One region of the Streptomyces sp. NPDC056160 genome, then DNA from elsewhere that is predicted to be linked to it. Evidence: riboswitches for the same ligand, from Rfam matches in the RefSeq annotation. Region 1 holds a riboswitch; each other region holds the start of a gene.

The links. A riboswitch is a leader RNA that binds a small molecule or an ion and turns the genes downstream of it on or off. The one in region 1 is predicted to bind cyclic di-AMP.
Positions count from the first base shown of each region.
Region 2: another riboswitch for cyclic di-AMP. It lies ahead of ACFC02_RS12220 (transglycosylase SLT domain-containing protein); the one in region 1 lies ahead of ACFC02_RS16225 (peptidoglycan DD-metalloendopeptidase family protein).
Region 3: another riboswitch for cyclic di-AMP. It lies ahead of ACFC02_RS00980 (C40 family peptidase); the one in region 1 lies ahead of ACFC02_RS16225 (peptidoglycan DD-metalloendopeptidase family protein).

Region 1 covers NZ_JBHJUW010000037.1:21,087-26,088, reverse strand. Annotated here, with positions in the region: gene ACFC02_RS16235 (HPr family phosphocarrier protein) at 105-386, shown strand; gene ACFC02_RS16230 (GntR family transcriptional regulator) at 589-1,248, opposite strand; gene ACFC02_RS16225 (peptidoglycan DD-metalloendopeptidase family protein) at 1,518-2,276, opposite strand; cyclic di-AMP (ydaO/yuaA leader) riboswitch at 2,289-2,450, opposite strand; gene ACFC02_RS16220 (pitrilysin family protein) at 2,705-4,093, opposite strand; gene ACFC02_RS16215 (pitrilysin family protein) at 4,090-5,002, opposite strand, start outside.
Region 2 covers NZ_JBHJUW010000025.1:63,203-68,204, forward strand. Annotated here, with positions in the region: gene fahA (fumarylacetoacetase) at 1-1,142, opposite strand, end outside; gene ACFC02_RS12215 (HAD family hydrolase) at 1,495-2,301, shown strand; gene ACFC02_RS12220 (transglycosylase SLT domain-containing protein) at 2,312-2,806, opposite strand; cyclic di-AMP (ydaO/yuaA leader) riboswitch at 2,811-3,003, opposite strand; gene ACFC02_RS12225 (polyprenyl synthetase family protein) at 3,677-4,687, shown strand; gene ACFC02_RS12230 (outer membrane lipoprotein carrier protein LolA) at 4,994-5,002, shown strand, end outside.
Region 3 covers NZ_JBHJUW010000002.1:33,055-38,056, reverse strand. Annotated here, with positions in the region: gene ACFC02_RS00995 (lysophospholipid acyltransferase family protein) at 1-76, shown strand, start outside; gene ACFC02_RS00990 (alpha/beta hydrolase) at 179-1,768, opposite strand; gene ACFC02_RS00985 (ANTAR domain-containing protein) at 2,020-2,379, opposite strand; cyclic di-AMP (ydaO/yuaA leader) riboswitch at 2,828-3,009, shown strand; gene ACFC02_RS00980 (C40 family peptidase) at 3,013-3,486, shown strand; gene ACFC02_RS00975 (ATP-binding protein) at 3,582-4,040, opposite strand; gene ACFC02_RS00970 (helix-turn-helix domain-containing protein) at 4,261-5,002, shown strand, end outside.

The DNA of each region.
Region 1 (5,002 bases):
CGCGGTCCGGCGCCGCCGGGGCACCGGCTCCGGTGCCGTCCGGGACGAGCTTCACGTATGGGAAACTGGTCTAGACAACCTGAAACACTGAAGGGCAGCATCACATGGCTGAGCGCCGCGTCAACGTCGGCTGGGCCGAGGGCCTCCACGCCCGCCCCGCTTCCATCTTCGTCCGGGCCGCCACGGCCTCAGGGGTCCCCGTGACGATCGCCAAGGCCGACGGCAACCCCGTCAACGCGGCCTCCATGCTGGCCGTCCTCGGCCTCGGTGCGCAGGGCGGCGAGGAGATCGTCCTCGCCTCCGACGCCGAGGGCGCGGACGCCGCCCTTGACCGGCTGGCCAAGCTGGTCGCCGAGGGGCTCGAGGAGCTTCCCGAGACCGTCTGACCGGTCGCCGGTCGCGGCGGGGCGGCACATATCGCATACGGAAACCGCGTCGTCCCCGTCTTTCCGGGCGGCGCGGTTTCCGTACGGCCCCGGTGGCGGGAAATGCGGAGCGCATCGGGGACGCCTGAACCAATTCAAGGCAGCGTGAATACCGCCCCGGGCAACCCCTCAGGCGATTTCCTCTTTGTATACGGCAGTCGTGTTAATTCCGTCCGGCCGATGTGTTGAGGGGACGTTTCAGAGCCCTCACTCGGTGTGCGGCGGTCACCCGTTCGGCGTGCAGGGCGGCGAGCGCACGGGCGCGTCCGGTGTCGCCGCGTGCCACGGCGTCCGTGATCGCCCCGTGCTCGGCCCACGCCTCCACCGGGTCGGCCGGGTCCGGCACCCCGTACATCCAGGCGATCTTGTGCCGCAGCTGCGCCAGTACGGTGCTCAGCGCGGCGCTGCCGCAGGCCTGGGCCAGGGTCTCGTGGAACCAGGCGGCCAGGGACCGCAGCTCCTCGCCGCCGCCGCTCACCGCTCGCTCCTGCCCCAGCCTGACCAGGCCGCGCAGCACCTTCAGATGGGCCTCGGTGCGCCGCTGGGCGGCCCGTGCGGCACCCAGCGGCTCCAGCAGGAGGCGCATCTCCAGCAGGTCGGCGGCCTCCTGCTCGGTCGGCTCGGCGACGCAGGCGCCCGCGTGCCGCCGGGTCACGACGAAGCCCTCGGCCTCCAGGGTGCGCAGCGCCTCGCGCACGGGCACGCGCGAGACGCCGTAGCGGCGCGCGAGGACTTCCTCGGTGAGCCGGGTGCCGCGTTCGTGGACCCCGGCGACGATGTCGTCCCGGATCGCCGTGCACACCGCGTGCGCCGGAACGCGCATGACCGACCTCCGCATTGATCCCCGTGGAACTCCCGCGATGAACGCGTGTTCCGTGACTCTATGGCAACGCGCGGGAATTTCCGACGGCGTGACGGAATCCGGGGATATTTTTTGGACAGTACGGAAGCACGGAAGCACGGAAGCACGTAAGCACGGAAGTGCGGAAGTGCGGAAGTGCGGAAACAGGCGCCGGAATGCGGAGAGCCCCGGCCGGTGGGCCGGGGCTCTGCCTGACGGTCAGCGCTTCACGCCTTCGGGCGGGTGCCGCCTCAGACGTGCACGCCGTGCTTGCGGAGGTAGGCGATCGGGTCGACGTCCGAGCCGTAGTCCGGGGCGGTGCGCGCCTCGAAGTGGAGGTGCGGGCCGGTGGCGTTGCCGGTGGCGCCGGACAGGCCGATCTGCTGACCTGGCGTGACCTGCTGGCCCACCGAGACGCCGATGGACGACAGGTGACCGTACTGGGTGTACATGCCGTCGGCCATCCTGATCACGATCTGGTTGCCGTACGCCCCGCCCCAGCCGGTCTGCACGACGGTGCCGACGCCGACCGCGTGCACCTCGGTGCCGGCGGCGGCGTGGAAGTCGATGCCGGTGTGGGAGCCGGAGGACCACAGGGAGCCGCCGGTCTTGTAGCCGGTGGAGACGTAGGAGCCGGTGATCGGCGGCACGAAGGTGTTGAGGCGCCGGCGCTCGGCCTCGCGGGCGGCCCGCTCCTTGGCCTCGCGCGCCTTCCTCGCCTGCTCGGCGGCCCGCTTGCGCGCGGCCTCCTCGGCCTGCTTCTGCCGGGCCGCCTCCATCTGGGCGGTGGCCTGCGCGTCGACCCGTTCGGCCACGGTGTCGCCGAGGGTGACGACCGGGGTGAGCCCGGTGTCCGCCGGGGCGGGGGTCTCGGCGGCGAGCGCCGGGGAGGCGGCGAGGGTGCCGATGACACCGGTGGTGGTGAGGGCCGCTACGCCCGCCGCGCGGGCGGTGGTGCGCTGCATCCGGCTGGGGCGACGGTGCTTCCCGGTGGCGCGCGTGAACGCCATGTGGTGGCTGGTCCTTTCCTTCCCTCTCGCCTACCGGGTTAGCTGACGGGTTCGGAGCAGGAAGGTCTCCTACGGGCCCCGCGCGCGGCGCGCGGTGTCCGATTCACCCCAGGGACTGCGTGGGTCCCCGGCTCCCCTGGCTCGCGCCGTACGGGGACTCGGCGATGACTGTCCGGTGCCGCGGGTGCGGCGCACTGCCCGACGAACAGCCGGACCGACGCTAGACGGGGCCGCTTCCGCATCCCAAACGGATCCGGGTTTTTGTAGCGCAGCCCACAGGGCAGACTGGCGGTCTCTCCCGCAATCCGGACATCACGGGGCCCTGGTGACGCCTCGGTCACCAGGGCCTCCCGCGTACCTGACTCTCGGTCTTCTCCGGGGCTCCCGCGCAGCTGCCTCTCGGTCACCCCCGCGGCTCCCGGCGTTGGTTACTCGGCGGCGACGACGGTCACCGGGCCGGCGCCGACGGCTTCGACGGGCTCCCTGATCTGTGCCGCGTCACCGACGAGAACCGTCACCAGCCGGTCCACCGGGAACGCGCTGACGACCGCCGCGGTGGCCTCCACCGTGCCGGTCTCGGCGAGCTGCTGATAGAGCGTCGCCTGGTAGTCGTCCGGCAGGTGCTGCTCGACCTGGTCGGCCAGCGTGCTCGCCACGGCGGCGGCCGTCTCGTACTTGAGCGGCGCCACACCGACGAGGTTCTGCACGGCGACGTCCCGCTCGGCCTCGGTGAGCCCCTCGGCGGCGAGCTTGCGCAGCACCGTGAAGAGGTCGTCCAGGGCCGGGCCGGTGTTGGGCGTGTCGACCGAGCCGCTGATCGCGAGCATCGCCGCGCCCGTGCCGTCGGGCGCGGAGCGCAGCACCTGGCCGAACGAGCGCACCCCGTAGGTGTAGCCCTTCTCCTCGCGCAGGACGCGGTCCAGGCGGGAGGTGAGGGTGCCGCCCAGGCAGTAGGTGCCGAGCACCTGGGCGGGCCACACGCGGTCGTGCCGGTCGGGTCCGACGCGGCCGATGAGCAGCTGCGTCTGCACGGCGCCGGGCCGGTCCACGATCACCACACGGCCGGTGTCGTCGGCGGTGACCGGCGGCACGGGCCGCGGCTCGGCCGGCGAGCCGGTCCAGGCGCCCAGGGTCTCGCCGAGCAGTTCGCCGAGGTCGATGCCGGTGAGGTCGCCGACGACCACGGCGGTGGCGGTCGCGGGCCGCACGTGCCGGTCGTAGAAGGCGCGGACGGCGGACGCGTCGACGGCGCGGACGGTCTCCTCCGTGCCCTGGCGCGGCCGCGACATGCGCGTGCCGGCCGGGAACAGCTCCTTGGAGAGTTCCTTGGCGGCGCGGCGGGAGGGGTTGGCCAGCTCGTGCGGGATCTCGTCGAGCCGGTTGCGCACCAGCCGCTCGACCTCGGACTCGGCGAACGCGGGCGCCCTGAGCGCGTCGGAGAGCAGACCGAGCCCCTTGGCCAGGCGGGAGGCCGGGACCTCCAGGCTGAGCCGTACGCCGGGGTGGTCGGCGTGGGTGTCCAGGGTGGCGCCCGCGCGCTCCAGCTCGGCGGCGAACTCCTCGGCGGAGTGCTTGTCGGTGCCCTCGGAGAAGGCCCGCGCCATGATGGTGGCGACGCCGTCCAGGCCGGCCGGCTCGGCGTCCAGGGGCGCGTCGAGGAGCACCTCGACGGCGACGACCTGCTGGCCGGGTCGGTGGCAGCGCAGCACCGTCAGGCCGTTGTCCAGCGTGCCGCGCTCGGGGGCCGGGAACGCCCACGGCCGGGCCTCGCCCGCCTGGGGGCGGGGGTGGAAGTCCATGGTGGCCAGCTCGGTCACTTCGCCGTCTCCTCGGTGTCTTCGCCGGCCGCGGCGTCCGCGTCCGGTGCCTGCTCCTGTGCGTCGGGGGCGGTCGGCTCGTAGACGAGGACCGCGCGGTTGTCGGGGCGCAGACGGGCCTTGGCGACCTCCTGGACCTCCTCGGGCGTCACCTCCAGTACGCGCTGGACGGCGGTCAGGGCGAGCTGCGGGTCGCCGAACAGGACGGCGTAGCGGCACAGTTCGTCGGCGCGGCCCGCGACGGTGCCGAGCCGGTCCAGCCACTCGCGCTCCAGCTGGGCCTGGGCGCGCTCCATCTCCTCGGCGGTCGGGCCCTCCTCGGCGAAGCGGGCCAGCTCCTCGTCGATGGCGGTCTCGATGACCGGTACCTCGACGTCGCCGGAGGTCTTCACGTCGAGCCAGCCCAGGGAGGGCGCGCCAGCCAGCCGCAGCAGGCCGAACCCGGCCGCGACGGCGGTGCGGTCGCGGCGCACCAGGCGGTTGTACAGCCGGGAGGACTCGCCGCCGCCGAGGACGGTCAGGGCGAGGTCGGCCGCGTCGCACGCGCGCGTGCCGTCGTGCGGGAGCCGGTAGGCGGCCATCAGGGCGCGGGCCGGGACCTCCTCCTCGACGACCTCGCGCAGCTGCCCGCCGAGCACGTCGGGCAGCGAGCCGTCGCGGGGCTGGGGCTTGCCGTCGTGGGACTCGATGGAGCCGAAGTACTTCTCGATCCACGCGAGGGTCTGCTGCGGGTCGATGTCACCGACGACCGAGAGGACCGCGTTGTTCGGCGCGTAGTACGTCCGGAAGAACGCGCGCGCGTCCTCCAGGGTGGCCGCGTCCAGGTCCGCCATGGACCCGATCGGCGTGTGGTGGTACGGGTGGCCCTCCGGGTAGGCGAGGGCGGTCAGCCGCTCGAAGGCGGTCCCG
Region 2 (5,002 bases), on a different contig from region 1:
GCCGACAGCGTCACCACGTCCCCGTCCTCCAGGAACGCACGCTTGCCGTCCGGGAGTTCGAGCGGTTCACGGCCGTTCCACGTGAGTTCCAGGAGCGAGCCGCGCTGGGCGGGCTCCGGTCCGCTCACCGTGCCCGACCCGTACAGGTCGCCGGTGCGCAGCGAGGCACCGTTGACGGTCATCTGGGCCAGTTGCTGGGCGGCCGTCCAGTACATGGTGGAGAAGGGCGGTTCGGACACGACGTGGCCGTTGATCGCGATGGAGATCCGCAGGTCATAGCCGCCGGGCTCCTCCCCGGTGTCGTCCAGGTACGGCAGCAGCTGGTGCGTGCGGTGCGGCGGGGCCAGCCGCGCGTCCTCCAGGGCGTCCAGCGGAGTGATCCACGCCGACACCGACGTGGCGAACGACTTGCCGAGGAAGGGTCCGAGCGGAACGTACTCCCAGGCCTGGATGTCCCGTGCCGACCAGTCGTTGAGCAGGCAGAGCCCGAAGACGTGCTCGCGGAAGTCCGCGAGGGCCACCGGCTGTCCGAGCCGCGAGGGCACGCCCACCACGAAACCGACCTCGGCCTCGATGTCCAGCCGGACGGAGGGCCCGAAGACGGGGGCGGGGTCGGCGGGCGCCTTGCGCTGTCCCGAGGGGCGTACGACGTCCGTGCCCGACACGACCACCGTGCCGGAGCGGCCGTGGTAACCGATCGGCAGATGCTTCCAGTTGGGGGTCAGCGAGTCCCCGGCGTCGGGGCGGAAGATCTGGCCGACGTTGCGCGCGTGGTTCTCGGACGCGTAGAAGTCGACGTAGTCCGCGACCTCGAAGGGCAGGTGGAGGGTGACCGAGGACAGGGGGTGCAGGAACTGTGCCACCGTCTCCTGGTGGGCGGGCACGGTCACCCACGCCGTCAGCGCGCGCCGTACGTCCGACCAGGCGGTGCGGCCCGCGGCGAGCAGCGGGCTCAGGGTGGGTCGCGCCAGCAGGGCGGCGTAGGGGGAGCCGAGCGCCAGTGCCGCCGCGCCCGCGTCGAGGACGTGGTCGCCGAGCCGGACGCCGACGGTCCGTTCCTGCGATCCCGCGCGGGAGAAGACACCGTAGGGAAGGTTGTGCGGACCGAAGGGGTCGCCCTCGGGGACCTCGAAGGGGGGCATCGGGTTCTGCCTCTCTTTCGTCTGCCGTGCGTTCCGTGGGGCGCAGGCGGCGGCCGGGCCACACGGTCATGTGGTCGCGCCACACGTTACGGAAGAGGTGCCGTCTTGGGCAGGGGATAAAGAGTCCACAATGTCCGGATTGGGCTTGCCGGGGCGGCAATTGCGCCTCAGCGCACCCGGCCTCACCACCCGGCACCGACCCGGCACCGACACCGGGTATCACCACCCGGATCGGCCCGGCACCACCGCCCGGCACCGGCTCGGCACCGCCGCCGCACGGGCGCGGTCCACCGGGCACGTGGCCCCGTTCCCGTGCGTCACCCGCGTGGCGGATGATCCGTATTCTCTGATCATGCCCGTTCGCCCCGCCCCCGCCCTCATCGCCACCGACCTGGACGGAACGCTGCTGCGCGGCGACGACACCCTGTCCGAGCGTTCCCTCGCCGCGCTCGCGCGGGTGACGGCGGCGGGCGCACGGCACCTCGTCGTGACCGGCCGGCCGGCGCCGAGGGTGCGGTCGCTGCTCAAGGACCTGGGGTGCACGGGGCTCGCGGTCTGCGGCCAGGGCGCGCAGCTCTACGACGCCGGGGCGGACCGCCTGCTGTGGTCGGTGACGCTGGACCGGGAGACGGCCGAGACGGCGCTCGGCAAGATCGAGGCCGAGGTGGGCGAGGTGTACGCGGCGGTCGACCAGGACGGAGTGGACGGGCTCACGCTCATCGAGCCCGGGTACCGCATGCCGCACCCGACCCTGCCCGCCCGGCGGGTGGGGCGGCGCGACGACCTGTGGCGCACGCCCATCAGCAAGGTGCTGCTGCGCCATCCCGGCCTGTCCGACGACGAGCTTGCGGAGGCGGCCCGCGGTGTGGTCGGTTCCCTCGCCACGGTCACCATGTCGGGCCCGGGGACCGTGGAACTGCAGCCCCGCGGCATCACCAAGGCGACCGGTCTCGCGCTGGCCGCCGGGCGTCTGGGGCTGGGGCCCGAGGGCACCCTCGCCTTCGGGGACATGCCGAACGACATCCCCATGTTCCGGTGGGCCGCCCGTGGGGTGGCGATGGCCGACGCCCATCCGGAGCTGAAGGCGGTCGCCGACGAGGTCACCACGTCGAACGAGGACGACGGCGTGGCCGTCGTCCTCGAGCGACTGTTCACCTGACCCGGTCGGCTCAGTACGCGCTGTAGACGTTGTCGATGGAGCCGTAGCGCGCTGCTGCGTAGTTGCAGGCGGCCGTGATGTTGGAGACCGGGTTGTAGATGTCGAACGAGGTGCCCGACACGTGGTAGGCGTTGAAGGTCGGCTGGATGACCTGGAGCAGGCCCTTGGACGGGATGCCCGCGGCGGCGTTGGAGTCCCAGTTGTTGATGGCCATCGGGTTGCCGGACGACTCGCGCATCACGTTGCGGTAGATGCCGTTGTACGTGCCGGGGATGCCCTTCTGGCCCATGATCGCGAGCGACTCGCGGATCCAGCCGTCCAGGGTGTTCGGGTAGGCGACGGTGCTCGCCGCCGTGGCGGTGGTCGTGGCCGTCGTGGTGGTGGCCGCGGAGGCGCTGGCGGCGCCGATCAGGGGCAGGGCGAGGACGGCGGCACCCGTGCCGGAGACGGCGAGGGTGCGGACGAGGCGAGCGGTGCGGGAACGGCGCTGACCGTTTGCGTGCATGGCGGATTCCTCTCCGTCGCCTGCGAGGTGAGCTGTCGGGTTCGGGCGGGGAGGTGCCCGGCCGCGCCCCATAGGGCGCGGCTTCACCCCGAGCCGTTCCGGCGCGGCGTACGACGTAGGACGACGTACGGCGCTCCGGCCCGGCGACTTACCTGGGTCCCCCGCTCCTGCCATGAGTGGTTCGGTCGATGGATATCGGGCGGTGGCAGGATTCGGCGGTCCGCCCGACTGGCCGGGAACGTATGCGAGAGCACATGTCCCGAACAAGTACCTGATTCACACATCGCCCTAGTTGACCTTGTTCTGGGGCGTTTCGGGTGCTTGATCCTTTGCAGTTGCCAAGGGTCAACTGGCTTGCGGGGGAAGGGGAGCTGGGGCTGTCCGGGGGGTGACGGGGCGGCGGTGTGAGCGTGACTCAAGTCACGGAATAATCCGCCGAGGAGCATTTGCGGCCAAGGGGAATTGGAATATCAATAGGGGTAAATCGGACTCACGATGGCGGGGGTGAAGCGGAGGCGAGGGGGAATCGGGAACAAGGATGCGGGGCGGGTCGTGACGTGACGAGTGGAAGGGTGACGGTCGTCACGCTTGGTGAGGTCGTGGCCCTGTTCGTACGTATGTATAGGCGAGGGCGGGTTCCGGGGAGGAGTGAGGGCAGGGAGGGGGGCGGGTAGGGAGGAGGGAGTCGATAAATATCTGTTCATATGTGGTGATCGAAAACATATCGGTCGTGATCCGATACCACCTGGCCTGTATCGGTGGGCGCTATCGGTGATCGAAACGTGACCGGATACGCTGACTTGAGTGATGGCAGCGACCTATCGACAAACCGTGTAACGCCAGCAGACACCAGCAGACAGGAGACCCCTCGTGACCGTCGTCGGGCCGTTCGGGCTGAGCGTGCGGGACCAGGCTCTCGAAGCCGATGTCCAGGCCGGGTTGGCGGCTGTCGAGGAAGGGCTGCTCGAAGCCACCAAGAGCGAGGTCCCGTTCATCACGGAGGCCGCTCAGCACCTCGTCAAGGCCGGCGGGAAGCGGTTCCGTCCGCTGCTCGTGATGCTCGCGGCCCAGTTCGGTGACCCGTACGCGCCGGGGATCGTGCCGTCGGCCGTCGTCGTGGAGCTGACCCACCTGGCCACGCTCTACCACGACGACGTCATGGACGAGGCCGCCGTGCGGCGCGGAGTGGCCAGTGCGAACACCCGCTGGGGCAACTCGGTGGCGGTGCTCACCGGCGACTTCCTCTTCGCCCGGGCCTCGCAGATCCTCGCCGACCTCGGACCGGAGGCCGTCCGGGTGCAGGCCCTGGCGTTCGAACGGCTGGTCACCGGGCAGATCCTGGAGACGGCGGGCCCGCAGGACGGCAGGGACCCCGTCGAGCACTACCTGGACGTACTGGGCGGCAAGACGGGTTCCCTGGTGGCCGTGTCCTGCCGGTTCGGCGCGATGATGTCCGGGGCCGACGAGACCGTCGTCGACGTGCTCACGCAGTACGGGGAGCGGCTCGGCGTCGCCTTCCAGCTGGCGGACGACGTCCTGGACATCGCCTCCGACTCCCACGAGTCCGGCAAGACACCGGGCACCGACCTGCGCGAGGGCGTCGCGACACTCCCGGTGCTGCGGCTGCGCGAGCGCGCGGCGCGGCTGGGGCTGGCCGAGGACATCGCCCTGTGCGAACTGCTCGACTCCGACCTGAGCGACGACGCGCGGCATGCCGAGGCGCTGGCGGCGCTGCGCGCGCATCCGGCTCTGGAACAGGCGCGCCGCGACACCGTCCGGTACGCGGAGGAGGCGCGGGCCGCACTGGCGCCGCTGCGCGAGTGCGACGCGAAGGCGGGGCTGCTCCAGCTGTGCGACGCGGTCGTGCACCGGGCCGGCTAGCCGGGCCCGCACCTCCAGGCGACACCGGACAGCGGCTACCGGCCACCACCGGCCCGGCCCCGCTCACCTGGGCCAGAGGGCGGAGTCTCCACCCCGACCCCTACGGGGTGGTGGAGACTCCGCCCTTGTGTGTCATACCGCAGAGGTACACGGAGTTGGCTCCGGGGTCTGACGCTTTCGCGCGGCCGATTTGGTCAGATGGAAGCACGGACCACACCACTCCTCACCGATTCGGGTGAGAATGGCGGCTTGGGGTGGGAGAAGTGCACACGGGCAGCCGCCGCCGACGACGGAGGTAAGGCACACATGGCACCG
Region 3 (5,002 bases), on a different contig from region 1:
CGCGGCCGTGGCCAAGGCCGAGCAGGCCGCCGTCGCCGAGAGCGGCCGGGAACGCAGGTTCCCGCGGCCCCGCTGACCCGCTCACCGGCGGGCCGGGGGCCCGGCCGGCGGCGTCGGCGGACGTGACGGAGGGACGGCCGGGCAGATCCGGCCGCCCCTTCGCGCGCGGTGCCCGGTGTTACGGCTTCGGCGTCGCGTGCGGTCCGCAGGTCACGTCCGCCCGGTCCACCTCACCGGTGAGCAGGTAGGCGTCCACCCGCGCGTTGATGCACGGGTTGACCAGACCGGTCACGCCGTGGGAGCCCGCGTCCTTCTCGGTGATCAGGCGGGAGCCCTTGAAGCGCTTGTGCAGCTCGACGGCGCCCGGGTACGGGGTGGCGGCGTCGCGTGTGGACTGCACGATCAGGACCGGCGGCAGACCCTTGCCGGTCTTGACGTCCAGCGGGGTCCGCTGCTTGACCGGCCAGGTGGCGCACGGCAGGTTCATCCATGCGTTGGACCAGGTCAGGAACGGGTACTGGGCGTTGAGCCGGGTGTTGTCCCGGTCCCACTTGTGCCAGCTGGTGGGCCACTTGGCGTCGGCGCACTCGACGGCGGTGTAGACCGCGTTGCTGTTCTCCGTGGCGATGTTGCCCGCGATGTCGCTCATGTCGGGGGCGGCGGCGTTGATCAGCGGCTGGGCGTCACCGGCGAAGTACTTGCTGAACGCCGTCGCCACCGGCACCCAGGAGGAGTCGTAGTACGGGGCGCTCTGGAAGAAGCCGAGCAGCTCGGCCGGGCCGACGACTCCGCCGATCGGGTGCTTCTTCGCGGTGGCGCGCAGCTGGAGCCACTTGGCCTGGACGGCGGCGCGGGTGGTGCCCAGGTGGAAGCTGGCGTCGTTCTTGGCGACCCAGTCCTGCCAGTCCTTCCAGCGGCCCTCGAAGGCGATGTCCTGGTTGAGGTTGGCCTCGTACCAGATGTTCTCCTGGGCCGGGTTGACGACGCTGTCGACGAGCATCCGGCGCACGTGGCCCGGGAACAGTGTGCCGTAGACGGCCCCGAGGTAGGTGCCGTAGGAGACACCCAGGTAGTTGATCTTCTTCTCGCCGAGCGCGGCGCGGATGACGTCCAGGTCGCGGGCGGTGTTCGGCGTCGTCATCTGCTCGAGCATCGCGCGGCCGGTGCGGTCGTAGCAGCCGTCGGCGTACTCGCGGGCCAGCTTGCGCTGGGCGCGCTTGTCGGCCTCGGAGTCGGGCACCGGGTCCGCCTTGGGCGCCTTCACGTACTCCTGCGGGTCCGCGCAGGAGATGGGCGTGGAGTGGCCGACACCGCGCGGGTCGAAGCCGACGAAGTCGTAGGCCTTGGCCACGTTGGCCCAGACGGGGTTCTTGGCGGTGACCCGGGCGGGGAACCGCAGACCGGAGCCGCCCGGTCCGCCCGGGTTGTAGACGAGGGCGCCCTGGCGCTCACCCTTGGTGCCGGTGTTGCCGATGCGGTCGACGGCGAGCTTGATCTGCTTGCCGTACGGGTGCGCGTAGTCGAGCGGCACCGAGACGTAGCCGCACTGGATGGGCTTGGCCAGCCCCCAGTCGGCGGGGCAGTCCTGCCAGTCGATGCCGGCCCCGGCGGCGCGGTCCGCGGCGATCGCCGCGCCCCGGGCCTCACGGTCCTGGCCGTGGCGGCTGTCCGCGCTGGCCGCGGGGGCCGCCACGGCGCCGGCTATCAGGGTCGCCGTCACCAGCGCGCCGGCCGAACCGAGCGCGACAGCCCGGTTCTTCGGTCTCATGACCCTCAAGTGGGACCTCCCCGTACATCGTTGCGAATCGAGTACGGCGGATCCTTCCGGCTGTGAGGTGTCTGAGAACAGGGGTCGTTGACCTTCTTTGCCAATCCGATAACCGGCGTACGGTGTTCCGCTCAGCGGAGCCGGGTCGGCGCGCGCCCTGCGGGGCGCCGTGCGCGCGGGCAGGGCGGGGCGCTGTGCGCGCGGGGAGGGCGCGGGGAGGGGGCGGCGCGCCGGGAGGGCTCGGAGGCTGTTCAGGGCGCGCAGCGGCGCGCGGACCCGCGTGCGGCCTGGCGGTCGAGCGCCCGCCTCAGCTCCTCCAGCTCGGTGTCCGAGAGCGCACCGCCCTGGGCGAACTTCAGGATGTGCTCGGCGACCGTGCGCACCTTCGTGTTGGTGCGCTGCGAGACCTCGCGCAGGACCCGCCAGGCACCGTCCGGCGGGACGCGTCCGACGGCCACCAGCGCCCCGATGGCCTGGTCGATGACGGCGTGCGACGTCAGGGCGCGCTGCAACTGGTCGATCTCCTCGTGCAGCCGCTCGTGCTCCGCCACCAGGTCGGTGACGGACAGCGGCTGGAGCGGGTGCCGCCTGGACATCGCGAAGAACGCCATGGAGATCCCCTGGGTCGTCGAACGGCCGGAGTTCCGCCTCCAGCTTGCTGCATGAGGGCCCCGCGCACGACCGGAGGCGGGCGGCGCCGACCCCCTCGTGCCGCAGTGCCCCGGCACCTGCGGCCGACGAGGGCCGAAACGGCCCAAATGGGGTACCCCCTTTCGGCGTAGGCAAACGTCCTTTTTCCGGGGCCGTTCGGGTTGCACGGCGCGCATGCCCGGATGGCGGAACGGCATCTTCCGCTGCTGGTCCTGCGCTTGCGGGGTGCACGGACAGTCGTTCGAGCGCACGACCGTCCACCCGAACGGGCGAGGGGTGAGTAACAGCACAAAGGACCCGTTCCGTTGGGATTTTCTGACATCCATAGGTGAAGATCCCTGTCTGACGACAAGCCCCCGCCACAACGGCGGGGCGGTCCGGGCGGACGCCGAGTCCTGCCGCCGCCCGGATGATCGGTCGACGGAAGTGGATCGGCAGGAGTGGAGGACCCGAGCACGACGGGTCGCCGGCACGGTCACGCCATGACCGGGCCGAGCAGCCCTTGGGGTGAAGCCGCCTGCGGGCGGCCGGGCTACTTCGCCAGCCCGAATCCGACAGGTCATCCTTCACAGGCGGCTGACGAAGGGTTGCGCATGACTGCGCTCAATCGTGTCCCGTCGCTCATGGCCCGGGCCGGCACGGCCTCGGCCCTGACCCTCGCCGCCGTCGGCGGCTCGATCGTGGTGCCCGGCGTCGCCTCCGACGCCTCGGCCGCCACCATGGCGACGAAGGCGCTGCAGATCGCGGCGTCCAAGAAGGGCTCCCCTTACCAGTGGGGCGCAACGGGCCCGCGCAGGTTCGACTGCTCCGGTCTGACGCTGTACTCCTTCAAGAGGGCGGGCAAGAAGCTGCCCCGCACGGCCGCGCAGCAGTACAACAAGTCGCGGCACATCTCCTCGAGGAGCCGCCGGGCCGGGGACCTGGTGTTCTTCCACTCCGGCTCGTACGTCTACCACGTCGGCATCTACGCCGGCTCGGGCAGGATCTGGCACGCGCCGAAGACCGGGGACGTGGTGAAACTGGAGAGGATCTGGAGCAGGAGCGTCTGGTACGGCCGGGTCAGCTGACCCACCCGGCAAGCGGCGGCGGTCCCGGCGACTGCCGCCACCGCCCCCGGGCAGCGGTCGGGGACACCGACGAAGCCGCCGGCAGGGCCGTACGCCTAGGGCTCCTGCCGTCCCGTCGCCGTGACCGGGTGGGTGCGCACCGGCCACGGGAGGTCCACGCTGACCGTCTTGCCGCCCTCACGGGTGGGCCGCACGGTCACCCTGCCGCCGCACTCCGCGGTGAGCCACCGGATGATCACCATGCCCCGGCCGTTGTCCTGCTGGACAGCGGCCGGCAGTCGTCTGGGGAACCGCGGGTGGCTGTCGGTGACCCCGATGCGCAGTTGTTCGTCGCGGTCGAGGACGAGGTCCACCCTGAAGGTGGGCGACTGGCCGAGGGTGTGCTGTACGGCGTTGGTGGCCAGTTCCGAGACGATGAGCCGCACGGTGTCCGCGGTGTCCGTCTCCGACGGCAGGCCCCACTCCGCCAGCGCGGCGACCGCGTAGCTTCGGGCGACCGCTACCGAGGCGGGATCGCTCGGCAGAGTGACGGATGCTTCCAGGTGGTCTGCCATGGCGACGTCGTCCCTTTCCCGCGGGACCGCGGTTGGACACGGAGCGGATGGTTTCGAGTACGGTCCCGGACTGGTGGTTCGCCGTCAGGTTGCCACCACCGGGCCGGTCCCGGGTGGCGATCCACCGAGATGTGCATATATCTGTCCCTCGAAGCGGTGAACTCTGCGACGGGAGACCATATTTGACGCCCTTCCGGGAAAGTAGTGAGGAGCCGGTTCCATGCAGCACGGTCCCGCGGTGCGCCGCCGCAAGCTCGGAGCCGAACTGCGCAGCCTGCGCACCGGCGCGGGTCTCACCAGCGGCGAGGCGGCCCGGCTCGTGGGCTGGCACCAGTCGAAGGTGAGCCGGATCGAGACCGGCGCCAGCGGGGTGAAACCGGCCGATGTGCGGTTACTGCTGGACGCCTACGCGGTCCGCGACTCCCAGCTGCGGGAACTGCTGCTGGTGCTGGCGGGCTCCGACGACGGCGACGGCCGGCACCACTGGTGGCACGCCTACCGCGGCGTACTGCCCCCGACGTACCGCGACTTCATCAGTCTGGAGTCACAGGCGAGCGCGATGCGCACGCTGGAGACCTCGGTCGTCCCCGGGCTGCTCCAGACACCGGAGTACGCCCGTGCGGTGACACGGGCCGCCGTGGACGGACTCGACGACGACCGGCTGGACGCGCTGGTGGAGGTGCGGCTGGCCCGTCAGGCCGTGCTGCGGTCCGACCGGCCGCTCACGCTGAACGCGGTGCTGGACGAGGCGGTGCTGCGCCGGGAGGTCGGCGGCCCCGAGATCATGGACCGCCAGCTGGAGCGGCTGAGCGAGGCGGCGCGGCTGCCCCAGGTGTCCTTGCAGGTGCTGCCGTTCGCCGCCGGGGCGCACATCGGCGTGACCGGCCCTTTCGTCATCTTCTCATTTTCGAACACTTCTGATCTGGATGTGGTCGTTCTTGACCACTTGACGCGTAGCTTCC